DNA from 3 places in the Rossellomorea sp. DUT-2 genome. Region 1 is predicted to be linked to each of the others. Evidence: riboswitches for the same ligand, from Rfam matches in the RefSeq annotation. Region 1 holds a riboswitch; each other region holds the start of a gene.
The links. A riboswitch is a leader RNA that binds a small molecule or an ion and turns the genes downstream of it on or off. The one in region 1 is predicted to bind S-adenosylmethionine.

Region 1 (4,284 bases):
AACGCATTGTACTGCTCGGCCAGCTCAGGCATTTTTTCAGTGAAGATCCCAAGTCCCATTTTATAATCATGAAGGGCAGCTTCTGTTGTATTTCTTGGTTCCATCTGCATTTCATTCAGCTCCATTTCTGAAATAGATTCATCGGAAATAGTATGAACCAATAAGGAAATGATTATGTTAAAAAGTTTGGAAGACCTTACAATGAAAAAACCCGATTCTGATCAATATCAGTATCGGGTTTCGATATTATTCACTTACCGGAACGACGGCTCCATCCCATTCTTCATTGATGAAGTCCTGGATTTCTTTCGAACGCAGTGCTTCCACTAGTGCTTTTACTTCCTCTTTGTTTTCATCACCTTTGTTCACTGCAATCACATTCACATAAGGAGAGTTACTATCTTCAATGGCAATTGAATCTTCAAGGGGTTTCAACCCTGCATCAATGGCATAGTTAGAGTTGATGACAACCGCGTCTCCTTCTTCGTTTTCATACATTTGTGGGAGAAGAGCTGCTTCGTACTCATAATCAAATTGAAGGTTTCTAGGGTTTTCTTTGATGTCTTCAAGTTGGGCTTGCGTATTTTCCACCCCATCCTTTAAGGTGATGAGTCCTTTTTTCTCTAATAATGTAAGGATACGTCCATGATCCGATACAGAGTTACTCATTAAGATCGTAGCGCCTTCAGGGAGCTCCTCGAGAGATTTGTGTTTTTTCGAATAAACACCGATCGGCTCAATATGAATTCCGCCTGCATTGACAAAATCATATTCATTTTCCTTCATTTGCAAGTCCATATAAGGAATGGTTTGGAAATAGTTTGCGTCAATATCCCCATTGTCCAAATCTTTATTAGGGAGGATATAGTCTTGATACGTCTCAATTTGCAAGTCGATCCCTTTTTCTTCTAAGACAGGCTTCACTTGTTCAAGGATTTCAGCGTGTGGAATATTAGAAGCTCCTACTACCAATTCCTTTTCGTCATTTCCGGAACCCGAATCACTCCCACATGCTGCCAAGCCAAATATACTAGTTGCTGCTATAACTCCTGCTACCCATTTTTTCATTTCATTTCTCTCCTTTTATCTTTTATCTAATTTATTTGTAAAGAAATCACCCAGTATCTGAATTGCAAACACAATGAGTAAAATCATAATGGTTGCGGCAATCGTCACGTCTTCCCTGCTTCGTTGGAAGCCATCCAAATAAGCTAAGTTACCAAGTCCACCTGCTCCGATGACCCCGGCCATTGCCGTGTATCCAACAAGGGCGATGGCTGTCACCGTAATTCCTGAAATCAAAGCCGGCATGGATTCTGGTATCAGTACTTTCCATATAATTGTGCTGGTCTTTGCCCCCATCGCTTTCGCGGCTTCGATGACGCCTTTGTTCACTTCTCTTAAAGCAATTTCTACCATGCGGGCGTAAAACGGAGCAGCCCCGATGATCAGTGCCGGCAGAGCTGCATTCGCTCCACGGATTGTGTCCAATAAAAACTTGGTGAACGGAATTAACAACACGATCAAAATAATGAATGGAATTGATCTGAACACATTTACAACTGCACTTGTAATCGTATATGTCAGTTTGTTATCCCATAGATTTTCCTTAGAAGTAAGGAAGAGCAAAATCCCAAGGATCATTCCAAGTACAAAGGTAATCAATACAGACATCCCGGTCATATACAGGGTTTCGAGGGTTGCTTCCCACATCTTCTCCCAATCTACATTTGGAAATAAGTTTTCAATCATCCTCTCAACACCTCCACTTGAACCAGTTGCATTTGAGCAAACGCCAATGCATCATTAATGGTTTGTTCCTCCCCGTCAAGGTGAACAAATAACGTTCCATAGGCACCTTTTTGGGTTTGGGAGATTTGACCTTGCAGGATGTTTACGTCTAAGTCAAACTTTCTTATCAGCGCGGTGATGAGCGGCTGCTCAGTTGATTCACCTACAAAAGTGAATTTCAGCACTTTTCCATTAGGATATTGCGTCAATAGGTGGTCAATGGTTGGATCCGTTTCCTTTACTTGCGAGACTTCTCTTACAAAACGCTTTGTCACTTGCTCTTGTGGATTTCTGAACACTTCCAATACATCCCCGAGTTCCACGACTTTTCCCTGTTCCATGACTGCGACACGATGACAGATCTTTTGAATCACGTGCATTTCGTGAGTGATCAAGACTATCGTCAGCCCTAAGCGTTTATTAATATCCACCAATAGATCAAGGATGGAATCGGTTGTTTGTGGATCTAGAGCGGAAGTAGCTTCATCACATAGAAGGACATCGGGATTGTTCGCAAGCGATCTGGCAATCCCCACCCGTTGTTTCTGTCCGCCGCTCAGTTGAGACGGATAGGCATCTCCTCTGCCTTCCAATCCAACAAGCTTCAGTAATTCATTGGCTCTTTGTACTCTCTCTTTCTTTGATACTCCAGCAATTTCTAACGGGAACTGGATATTTTCCAACACAGTACGAGACCAGAGGAGATTAAAGTGTTGAAATATCATCCCTATTGACTGTCTTGCTTCCCGAAGCTTTTTACCCTTTACTTGGGAAACGATTTGTCCGTTCACGTCCACTATTCCATCTGTAGGAACTTCAAGACCATTAAGCATGCGGATCAGCGTACTCTTACCTGCCCCACTATAGCCAATCACTCCAAAAATTTCTCCTTGGGCAATCTCGATATTGACGCCATCAACGGCTGAGATCGGACCGGATTTGGATTGATAGATTTTCTTCACATCTGAAATGGTAATCATGTTGTATTCCACCTTCTTTCGGAGTAAAACGACCCGTTTAATCAGAATTATAGTTGTACTTATCTGATGTTTCCTGCTCCTTTTCTGAAGCAATAAAAAATGCCTTCCTGCGATAAGCAGAAAGGCATAATCATATAGGACTATCCTTTCTCTCATCTTTCAAAGCAAATGCTTTGAGTGAATTGGCACCATTTCAATTTTCATTGACGGTTGCCGGGCTTCATAGGGCACGTCCCTCCACCTCTCTTAATAAGAGTTAAGTATATTATTTAATTATTTGGAATAGTTAAAGACTCTGAAAATTTGCTACAAGAGAGATTCTATCACCGGATATAGTGTGTGTCAATTATTTTTTCTCTTCGATGTTTAAACTTCAATCGGCTCTTTTTCTCTGGATCTCGTTAGCCAAAGGACCGACTCCACAAATAAGAGTGGACGATACCCTCCCCTTATAGCCAGGGATCCGTCCTCAATCAGTTGAGACAACCGTTCTTCCCCCGAAAGTAGAGAAATCAGTGTTTCCTCAACCCCTTCAATGACGAAATGAGCGTCACCACTTAAATCGTCTAATAATGCGCACCTCTTACTCGAAATAATAATGCCGTATATGTCACTTCCACAATCAAAATGAAGAATAAATGGGTTGTCTGGAAATAAGAGTCGTAAGTGATATCTTGAATGACACTGATCTACTAATCCCTCTAAATATATTCGCATGATTACCCTCCCAGTGAAACTTCTATATAATAACAATTCCACTTTTAGGTATTTTACCCTTCAATACTTTCTCGACATGTTTTGAACCGGTCCATCTTATTTGTCGAACAGTAAGAATTTGGATGATGTCTAGTCAAAATATGATGCCATTCGTAACATTTCCCGAGAAATATGTCTTCGTTTGTAGAAAGAAAATGGTTCTATAATTGTATTTCATGAGGAAATAGGTGAAATCAGACAAATAAAAAAGACCTTCTCCTTAAAGGTCTCTTATCCCTCTAACTATCCGCGGTCTTGTTTAGGGTTTCATATAAAAATGGCACGGATTGAAAGGCATAAATCCTTTCCTGTTCGACACCATCCTTAAATAAAAGCAGGCAGGGTACACTTTCGATGGATTGCTCTTCTGCAAATTGGGGCAAGTAATTCAAGTTGGACTTCGTAAAATGAAAGGATTGTGGAAGCTTCTCCACTACGTCAATCATCTTGCTTGCAACCTGACAGGTACCACACATCGGTGTATAAAGATAAACAGCTTCGAACGCATGTTTTTCAATCAATTCTTTTAAAGTTTCGGTACTACTTACCTCAATCAAAACTAGATCATCCTTTTTCCTAGAAATTCTTTATGAACGTCTATATTGGCTCCTATAAGCACTGACGCCAGGTGATACTCCGGTGCTGCGGCCACTTCCTTGTACATACGATCAATATACAAATGTTCAGCTTCTGGAAACTCACGTTTAAATTGCTTGCGTAGTTTTTCACCTGCATCATCAGCATCTACTAATATATA
Region 2 (4,284 bases), on a different contig from region 1:
CATGCTGATTGGCAAGAGTGACTGTTTCTTCAAAGAATGATTTTGTGGCGATAGCTCCAGTAGGGTTATTAGGGTAGTTCAGAAACATTAGCTTCGCATTTTCGAGCTCATTACGGGAGTGTTCACGATAATCAGGCAGGAATCCATTCTCCTCTCGTAGTGGCATTTTAATCATTCGAGCTTCTGCCAATGCTACCCCTGATAAATAATCGGGATAACCGGGATCGGGCACCAATACCCCATCACCAGGATTCAATAAACATTGAGGGATTTCAACTAACCCGGCTTTTCCTCCGAACAGAACGGCTACCTCTGTTTCCGGGTCTAATTCCACACCATATTCACGCAGGTAGAAAGCCGCAATCGCCTCTTTAAAGGACGATAAGCCGCGAAATGGAGGATACTTATGATTGGACGGGGAAGCTGCTGCTTCTGTCAATTTCTCCACAATATGTGGAGGAGTCGGTTGATCCGGATTTCCCTGGCCCAAATTAATGACATCATGTCCCTCTTTGACCACAGCATTCACTGTTTTTGCGAGGGATGCGAAAAATTGTTCAGGTAATAAATCTAATCGTTTTGCCTTACCAAAGGTTTTCATACACTCACCCACTACATTTTTTTGAAAATTAATTACTTTCAAATTCTAGTCACAAATGATATAACGGGAAATAAAGAATGTAAAGGATTAAATTCCAAAAAGTCATTAATGAGGTGAAAGAAATGATTCAAAAGATAGGTCTTGCTCAGATGGATATTGTGTTCGGACACCCGGAAGAAAACAAGAAAAAAGTAGAGAACTGGGTGAAAAAAGCAAGTGACGACGGCTGTAATACGGTTGTGCTCCCAGAGCTGTGGACGACTGGATATGACCTTACAAGAATGGATGAAATCGCTGATGAAGGAGCAAAGGATTCAACCTCCTTCCTGTCTGCCCTGTCAAAGAAATATTCCATTCACATTGTAGGTGGTTCTGTTGCACAGAAAACGCAGGATGGGGTATCCAACACCCTTTTAGTTACGAATTCAAAGGGCGAGTTGGTGAAAAAGTATTCGAAACTCCACTTGTTTAAGCTGATGGAGGAACATCATTATTTACTTCCTGGGCATGAAGATGGCATCTTTACCCTACAAGACACAAAGATGGCCGGATTGATTTGTTACGACATCCGTTTCCCGGAATGGTTCAGAAAACAAGTTCTACTAGGTGCCAAGGTTGTTTATGTCGTAGCAGAGTGGCCGGCAGCACGAATTGATCACTGGCAGACCCTCTTAAGGGCAAGAGCGATTGAAAATCAATGCTTCGTGATCGCCTGCAACCGGGTGGGAAGCGACCCGAACAATGAATTTGGGGGTTGCTCCCTCATCATCGATCCCTGGGGAGAAATTCTTTCAAAGGGATCAAAAACGGAAGAATTGGTTTCAGCTGAAATCAATTTACAGGAAGTGGATCGAGTCCGAAAACAGATTCCGATATTCCAGGATCGAAGACCGGATTTTTATTAAAAAGGTTCTTTTTTCAAAAAAACGTTGACATGGAAAATACTTCGATGGTACTATTCAAATCAAATGAAACATTCTGAAAGTTCAATTAAATAGTTTACGCAACTCTTATCAAGAGCTGGCTGAGGGATTTGGCCCTATGAAGCCCAGCAACCGACCATAATTCCGTTGTAAAACGGGGCGCAGCATGCGCCGGATTGAATGATCCAGTAAGGCACGGTGCTAATTCCAACAGAAAGATTGTCTTTCTGAGAGATAAGAGGCGACGAAGATATCTTCTTCAAGCCTCTTTCGAACATGGAAAGAGGCTTTTCTTATGCCACGGAAAAGCCTCCACAACACAGTCTCCATGTGACTGTACTATAAGGAGGAACGACAATGGCGATTACGAAACTCAATGCATATCAACCACTTACTGAAAAGTCGGCAACTGCGCTGGCAATTGGCTTAAGGATTTTTGAAGACAGCACTCTCTTAACGTGTGAAGAAATTGGAGACGGGAATTTAAATCTGGTCTTTCGTGTATTAGAACGGGAATCAGGTAAAGGAATCATCATCAAACAAGCCCTTCCATATGCGAAGGTTGTAGGCGAAAGCTGGCCGTTGACAATCGAACGGGCAAGAATAGAAGCGAGTGCCCTAAAGCTTCAGCGATCATTTGTAGGGGATCTCGTTCCTGAAGTGTACTACTCTGATCCGACACTTGCGATTACAGTCATGGAAGATTTGAGCGCACTGACCATTGCCCGGGCCGGCCTTATCAAAGGAGAAAAGTATCCCCAGCTCTCCCATGACATTGGAACATTTTTAGCTAATACCTTATATTTCACCTCTGATTATGCCCTTCATCCTTTTAAGAAAAAGGAATACGTGAAAGAATTTTCAAATCCTGAGCTGTGCAAAATCACGGAGGACCTTGTATTCACGGATCCATTCTTCAATAGTGAAACCAATGAATTTGAAGAAGAGCTTTCCCGGGACGTCCAACATTTATGGGATGATTTCACCTTGAAACTCGAAGTGGCCAAATTGAAAAAGAGCTTTCTTACTGAAGGAGAGGCCCTTCTTCATGGAGACCTTCATACGGGAAGCATCTTTGTAGATCAGAATCAAACGAAAGTGATTGATCCCGAGTTTGCCTTTTATGGACCGATTGGCTTTGATATCGGGCAGTTCCTTGCCAACCTTATTTTCCAGGCCGTTTCAAAACCTGATGAGGAGGAAACGATTCTCTATCACATCGAGAATACGTGGAACGTCTTCTCCACTGCGTTCTCCCGCCATTGGAAAGAAAGCGGAGACGCCTACACAAAAGTGAATGGCTACCTTGAATATGTATTGGAGAAGAGCTTCCAGGAGAGCATCGGCTTTGCAGGATGTGAATGCATCAGAAGAACGATAGGCCTCGCTCATGTTGAAGATTTGGATGCTATCCCGGATAAAGAACGAAGATTACAGGCAAAACGGACCTGCTTGACACTCGGTAAGGAACTCATTATTAAACGAAAACAGATCCATTCGATCGAAGAGCTCCTATCCGTAATAAAGTCCCATTCTGAATAACCAAAAGGAGATTATCATGACACAAACATTGTCCATTCCAACTTCACTAGAATGGCATGAAGATTATTTACTGATTCTTAATCAACAAAAATTGCCTAACATAGTTGAATACATTAAACTGACGACCATTGAAGAGTATTATGATGCGATTATCACACTGAAAGTGAGAGGTGCACCTGCCATTGGCCTTACGGCTGCTTACGGTTTAGCCCAATCTGCATGTCAGTATGAAGTGAAAACGTTAGAGGGATTCATCGATCTGTTTCAACGCGAGAAAAAATATCTCGCCGCTTCACGTCCTACAGCAGTCAACCTGGTTTGGGCTTTGAACCGGTTGGAAAAGGTATTAGAGACAGTTTCTTCTGTTAATGAAGCGAAAACCAATCTACTCCATGCTGCCATCCAGCTTCATGCAGAAGACGAGGCAGTGTGCCGTCATATAGGGGAAAATGGATTGAGTATATTGAAGGATAAACAAATCGTAATGACCATCTGTAATGCCGGGAGCATTGCAACGAGTAAATACGGTACTGCATTGGCCCCTTTTCATTTAGGAAGAGAAAAAGGAAAAGCATTTCAGGTTTATGCATGTGAGACACGGCCCGTTCTGCAGGGAGCCCGCCTGACCGCTTGGGAGTTACAGCAATCAGGGGTAGATGTCACCCTCATCACAGATAGCATGGCTGCCCATACAATGAAGGAAAAAGGTGTAGAGGCCGTCATTGTCGGGGCTGACCGGATTTCTGCAAACGGGGATACGGCAAATAAAATCGGAACGTCCACGCTTGCCATTTTATGTAAACATTTTAATATACCCTTTTATGTCGCTGCTCCTTCTTCTACTTTCGATCTTTCCAGCTTAGACGGAGACGATATTCCCATAGAAGAGCGTAACCGGGAAGAAATCACAATGATCGCCGGGACGTTGATCGCTCCAGAGAACGTTCATGTTTATAATCCTGCATTCGATGTTACACCTCATGAACTGATTACCGGCATCATCACGGAAAAAGGTGTCCTGTATCCTTGCTTCGAGGATAGTATCCAACAAACCATAGGTATTGAACAATAGCCGAAAAGAAGAGCACGAGATTCCTGCTCTTCTTTTGACTTTCATATTATTACCCCTATAACTTTGTCGAGGCCCACATTTCCCTAGGATTCACTTCATAAATGCTATTTTCCCGATACATAAACTGATGAATGATAAATTCTCTT
Region 3 (4,284 bases), on a different contig from region 1:
TTACTCGTGATTGATGCCCAGCAGGAATTAATCGAAGGAAATGAAGGGGAACAAGCGGTATTTCAAAAGGAGAGACTGATTGAAAACATCAATCGGGTCATCCAGAAGGCAGCCGAAACAGGTGCTCACATCGTGTTTATTCGAGATAAAGATGTAGGAGGCGGGGAAGGTGATGGATTCCAGGTTCACAAGGATATCCATGTTTCGGACGAGAGTGTGGTGTATGATAAATTAGCGACCAATTCGTTTTACGGTACGCCATTACTAAGCTATTTAAAAGATAAAAAGGTTGAACATGTTGTCATCATGGGATGCCAAACGGAATATTGTATCGACACCGCTGTTCGGTATGCAACCGTTAATGGATTGGACGTAACCCTGGTGGCAGATGGTCACTCGACGAAGGATTCATCTGTGTTAAAGGCTGAGCAAATTATCCAGCACCACAACAAGGCTTTGTATGGTCATTATAACGTGGATCATTTCTCCGACGTCAGACAATCGGATGAAGAGTTGTTTCAGCCCAAGCATGATTTTTATCGGGAGAAATACGGAATGTAGATCCGGAACAAGCCCCTTTTGTCTGGCAAAAAGCAGATGGAAGGGGCTTTATTTCATTATTTCTCTCATTTCGCTCACTAATTCCTCCACAGATTTATCCTCATTAATCAGCTGAAAGTCTGTCCTCATCCCTTTTTCCTTTACCTGTTTGTTGATCTCATTCACCTGTTCATCAGAAACATTTATATGGATGGATTGATCTCTTGACTTGACTCTATGCAGGCACCGTTCATGGTTTGCATGGACCCCAATCGTAACGACTGAAAAATCTCTATTGATACTTTCGAACATTTGGTCAAAGTAAGGCGTCAGTCCTGTGGATTCAAATACGATTTTGTCGTGCATGTCCAAGGCGTGTCGAATCCCTTTTTCGATGGCAGAAAAAACGTCAGATAGATAATCTTCATTGTCGATTTGTCTATCTTTCTTCACTTTCTTTGCCCAATCTTCCACCCTGATAAAGGGGATTCCAAACTTTTGGTCCATCAGGGTCCCGATGAACGATTTTCCGCTTCCTTTTGGTCCGATTAAAAGGTAGATAGTTTTATTGGTCATGGCATACCCCTCCTCCAATCCAATATGTGAATTGTTAGTTTCATTTTATCTTATCACCGGGTTCGCTTTCAATGATAGGGGCGGGGGGGGGGGGGACAGGTTCATTGTCCCTGGCAAACCGGACAAAAATACAACCGCCTCGAAGCAGCGACCGTCTTTTCAATTTCACTCCCACAAATAAAGCATGATGCCCCTTCTCGATTGAATACCCAATGACGATATTTCGAACGCTTCTCTCCTTTAGCTTTTAACTTCTCAACAAGCTCAAGATCGTTTGTAATCCCACCAGTCTTATAGGATTGCTTAATTAAATGAATGATCGCCTCTGATGCTTTCATCAATTGATCTTCCGTACAGTCAATCGGACGAAGAGAAGGGTGGATGTCTGCTGCAAACATGATCTCAGACCTCAAATAATTCCCGATCCCGGCTACAAACCCTTGATCTAATAAAAGTATCGACCACTTTCGTTTGTAGAATCGTTTTTCTTTCATTCTTTGAAGCAATTCATCCGCTGTTACTTCTTCACTCAAAATGTCGGGTCCCACTTTAGAAACGAAAGGATGCTCGGGCACCTCTTCGTCACGGAGGACATCAATATCGGATGCACTGTAAAGAAGTGCCGACTTTTTCTCATTATGTAGAGCAAGCCTTAGCTGTCGGTTGGTTTTCGGATAATTGTACAGGTTCCTGATATACCATTTTCCGTAAAGTTGGTTGTGAGAGTAAATGGTGTATCCGTTGTCAAAGCGGATGAGCATGGCTTTTCCTTTCGTGTCCACTCTCTTCACGATCGATCCTTTTAATAGGTCTTCGTAATCTTCCAAATGAGGGAAGGCAAAGTATACATCTTGTACGGTTTTATTCTTAAGAGCGCGCTCGACTCCATCAGCCGCTCTTCTGATTTCCGGACCTTCTGGCATGGCGGTTTCTCCTTTTTTAGTATAGTTATTCCCTTTTTAATCCTTAATGTAACATTGGGATAGGCTGGGGTACTAATCTATTTCATGGTCTTGACATTATTCCAATATATTGATAAAGTTTTAAAAAATCTAAATATTTTCTTATCCAGAGAGGTGGAGGGACTGGCCCTTTGAAGCCTCAGCAACAGGTCTGTGAAGATACTGTGCTAATTCCAGCGGGTGATTCAAACCCTGATAGATAGGAGCAATCTTTTATTTGTCGGTGACGCACTCGTTTAGGGTGCGTTTTTTGTTTGTTCACCCATTCCTCAATACATTTAGAAGGAAGGGTGTTTGTATGGAAAAGGCAGGACAGAGTTTTAAAAGGAAGATGAAGACGCGGCATTTGGTGATGCTGTCTCTTGGAGGGGTGATCGGAACCGGGCTTTTCTTGAGTTCGGGGTACACGATCCATCAGGCTGGACCGTTTGGGACGATCCTTGCTTATTTGATTGGGGCGCTGGTGGTGTATCTTGTGATGCTTTGTTTAGGCGAGCTTTCTGTCCATATGCCGGAGACGGGATCCTTTCATAGTTATGCTACAAAATTCATTGGTCCTGGAACCGGTTATACGGTGGGCTGGTTATATTGGCTGACATGGACAGTGGCATTGGGGTCGGAGTTTACGGCGGCTGGCTTGATGATGCAGCGCTGGTTTCCTTCGATTAGTGTATGGATTTGGAGCGCGATCTTTGCTGCGTTGATTTTTGTCCTTAATGCGTTGTCAGTGCGGTTTTTTGCTGAATCTGAATTTTGGTTTTCTTTAGTAAAAGTGATTGCGATTGTTGCGTTTATTGTGATTGGGACAGGGGCGATCGTCGGTTTCATCCCCCTCATTCATTCAGAGCCCGCTCCGCTTTTCTCGAATATCACAAGTTCTGGATTGTTTCCGAACGGGGCATTTGCCATCTTGATGACCATGCTTGCCGTGAATTTTGCCTTTTCAGGAACAGAATTGATCGGGGTTGCGGCGGGAGAAACAGAGAATCCATCAAAATCGATTCCTAGAGCCATCCGTACCACTCTTGTGAGATTGATCATCTTTTATGTAGGGACGATTGTAGTATTATCTGCTCTAATACCGAGCCAGTCAGCCGGTGTATTGGAAAGTCCTTTCGTAGCGGTACTTGGTCGGATTGGAATCCCGTATGCCGCCGATATCATGAATTTTGTGATCATAACGGCCATTTTATCAGCGGCAAACTCAGGTCTGTATGCTTCTTCCAGAATGCTATGGTCGCTTTCAGATAAGCAAACGATCTCACCGATTTTTGCCAAATTGACTGATAGGGGAGTCCCTCTCAATGCGATTGTATGCAGCATGCTTGGAGGGGGGCTGGCCTTGCTTTCAAGCATCATTGCACCGGGGACGGTCTACATCGTTTTGGTTTCGGTCTCAGGTCTTGCGGTGGTGATCGTGTGGATGAGCATTAGTGCTGCCCAATTTCTATTTCGAAGACAGTACATAAGGGAAGGAAACGATGTGAAAGACCTGGCTTATCGGACGCCGCTCTATCCACTCGTCCCCATTGCGGCATTTCTGCTTTGTCTCGCTTCCTGTATCGGCATTGCCTTTGATCCCACTCAGAGGATCGCCCTTTATTGCGGAATCCCGTTTATCGCCCTTTGCTATGGAAGCTATCATATAACACAATACGTAAAGAAAAGAGGAACAGGTTATGTCGAATCAACTGAAGCTGAATCCCATTGATGCTATTTTACAAAAACATTCCCCACTTATTTTAGATGGAGCGTTAGCCACAGAGCTGGAAACCCATGGCTGTGATTTAAACGACCCCCTTTGGTCTGCCCGTGTACTCCTTGAAAAACCGGAAGCGATTGAGAAAGTTCATGCTGATTATTTCCGTGCAGGAGCCGATTGTGCGATTACAGCCAGCTACCAGGCAACGGTGGATGGTTTTCGAAAGCGCGGAATAGAGAAACCGGAAGCGCTGGAATTAATCCGAAAAACGGTTACTCTTGCCAAACAGGCTCGGGATGGCTTTTGGAAGGAAGATAAGGGAAATTCGAATCGGCCGAAACCAATCGTTGCAGGTTCTGTAGGACCATACGGGGCATACCTTGCTGACGGCTCTGAATACGTTGGGAACTATGGAGTAAGCGATCAACATTTAGCAGGTTTCCATTTTCCCAGAATCCAGGCACTAGTGGAGGCGGGTGCTGATTTGTTGGCATTCGAAACCAT

Region 2: another riboswitch for S-adenosylmethionine. It lies ahead of mtnK (S-methyl-5-thioribose kinase); the one in region 1 lies ahead of ACOSV2_RS17025 (methionine ABC transporter ATP-binding protein).
Region 3: another riboswitch for S-adenosylmethionine. It lies ahead of mmuP (S-methylmethionine permease); the one in region 1 lies ahead of ACOSV2_RS17025 (methionine ABC transporter ATP-binding protein).

The regions. Positions count from the first base shown of each region.
Region 1 is NZ_JBQPEO010000004.1:359,304-363,587, reverse strand. Features, by position in the region: gene ACOSV2_RS17040 (carboxymuconolactone decarboxylase family protein) at 1-110, opposite strand, end outside; gene ACOSV2_RS17035 (MetQ/NlpA family ABC transporter substrate-binding protein) at 247-1,068, opposite strand; gene ACOSV2_RS17030 (methionine ABC transporter permease) at 1,084-1,752, opposite strand; gene ACOSV2_RS17025 (methionine ABC transporter ATP-binding protein) at 1,749-2,771, opposite strand; SAM riboswitch class I at 2,921-3,027, opposite strand; gene ACOSV2_RS17020 (hypothetical protein) at 3,138-3,488, opposite strand; gene ACOSV2_RS17015 (thioredoxin family protein) at 3,767-4,081, opposite strand; gene ACOSV2_RS17010 (toprim domain-containing protein) at 4,087-4,284, opposite strand, start outside.
Region 2 is NZ_JBQPEO010000001.1:359,648-363,931, reverse strand. Features, by position in the region: gene ACOSV2_RS01900 (pyridoxal phosphate-dependent aminotransferase) at 1-601, opposite strand, end outside; gene ACOSV2_RS01895 (carbon-nitrogen family hydrolase) at 724-1,506, shown strand; SAM riboswitch class I at 1,609-1,765, shown strand; gene mtnK (S-methyl-5-thioribose kinase) at 1,882-3,066, shown strand; gene mtnA (S-methyl-5-thioribose-1-phosphate isomerase) at 3,083-4,138, shown strand; gene ACOSV2_RS01880 (DUF2087 domain-containing protein) at 4,194-4,284, opposite strand, start outside.
Region 3 is NZ_JBQPEO010000003.1:685,877-690,160, forward strand. Features, by position in the region: gene ACOSV2_RS14410 (isochorismatase family protein) at 1-561, shown strand, start outside; gene ACOSV2_RS14415 (AAA family ATPase) at 610-1,116, opposite strand; gene nei (endonuclease VIII) at 1,218-2,039, opposite strand; SAM riboswitch class I at 2,178-2,284, shown strand; gene mmuP (S-methylmethionine permease) at 2,377-3,789, shown strand; gene mmuM (homocysteine S-methyltransferase) at 3,758-4,284, shown strand, end outside.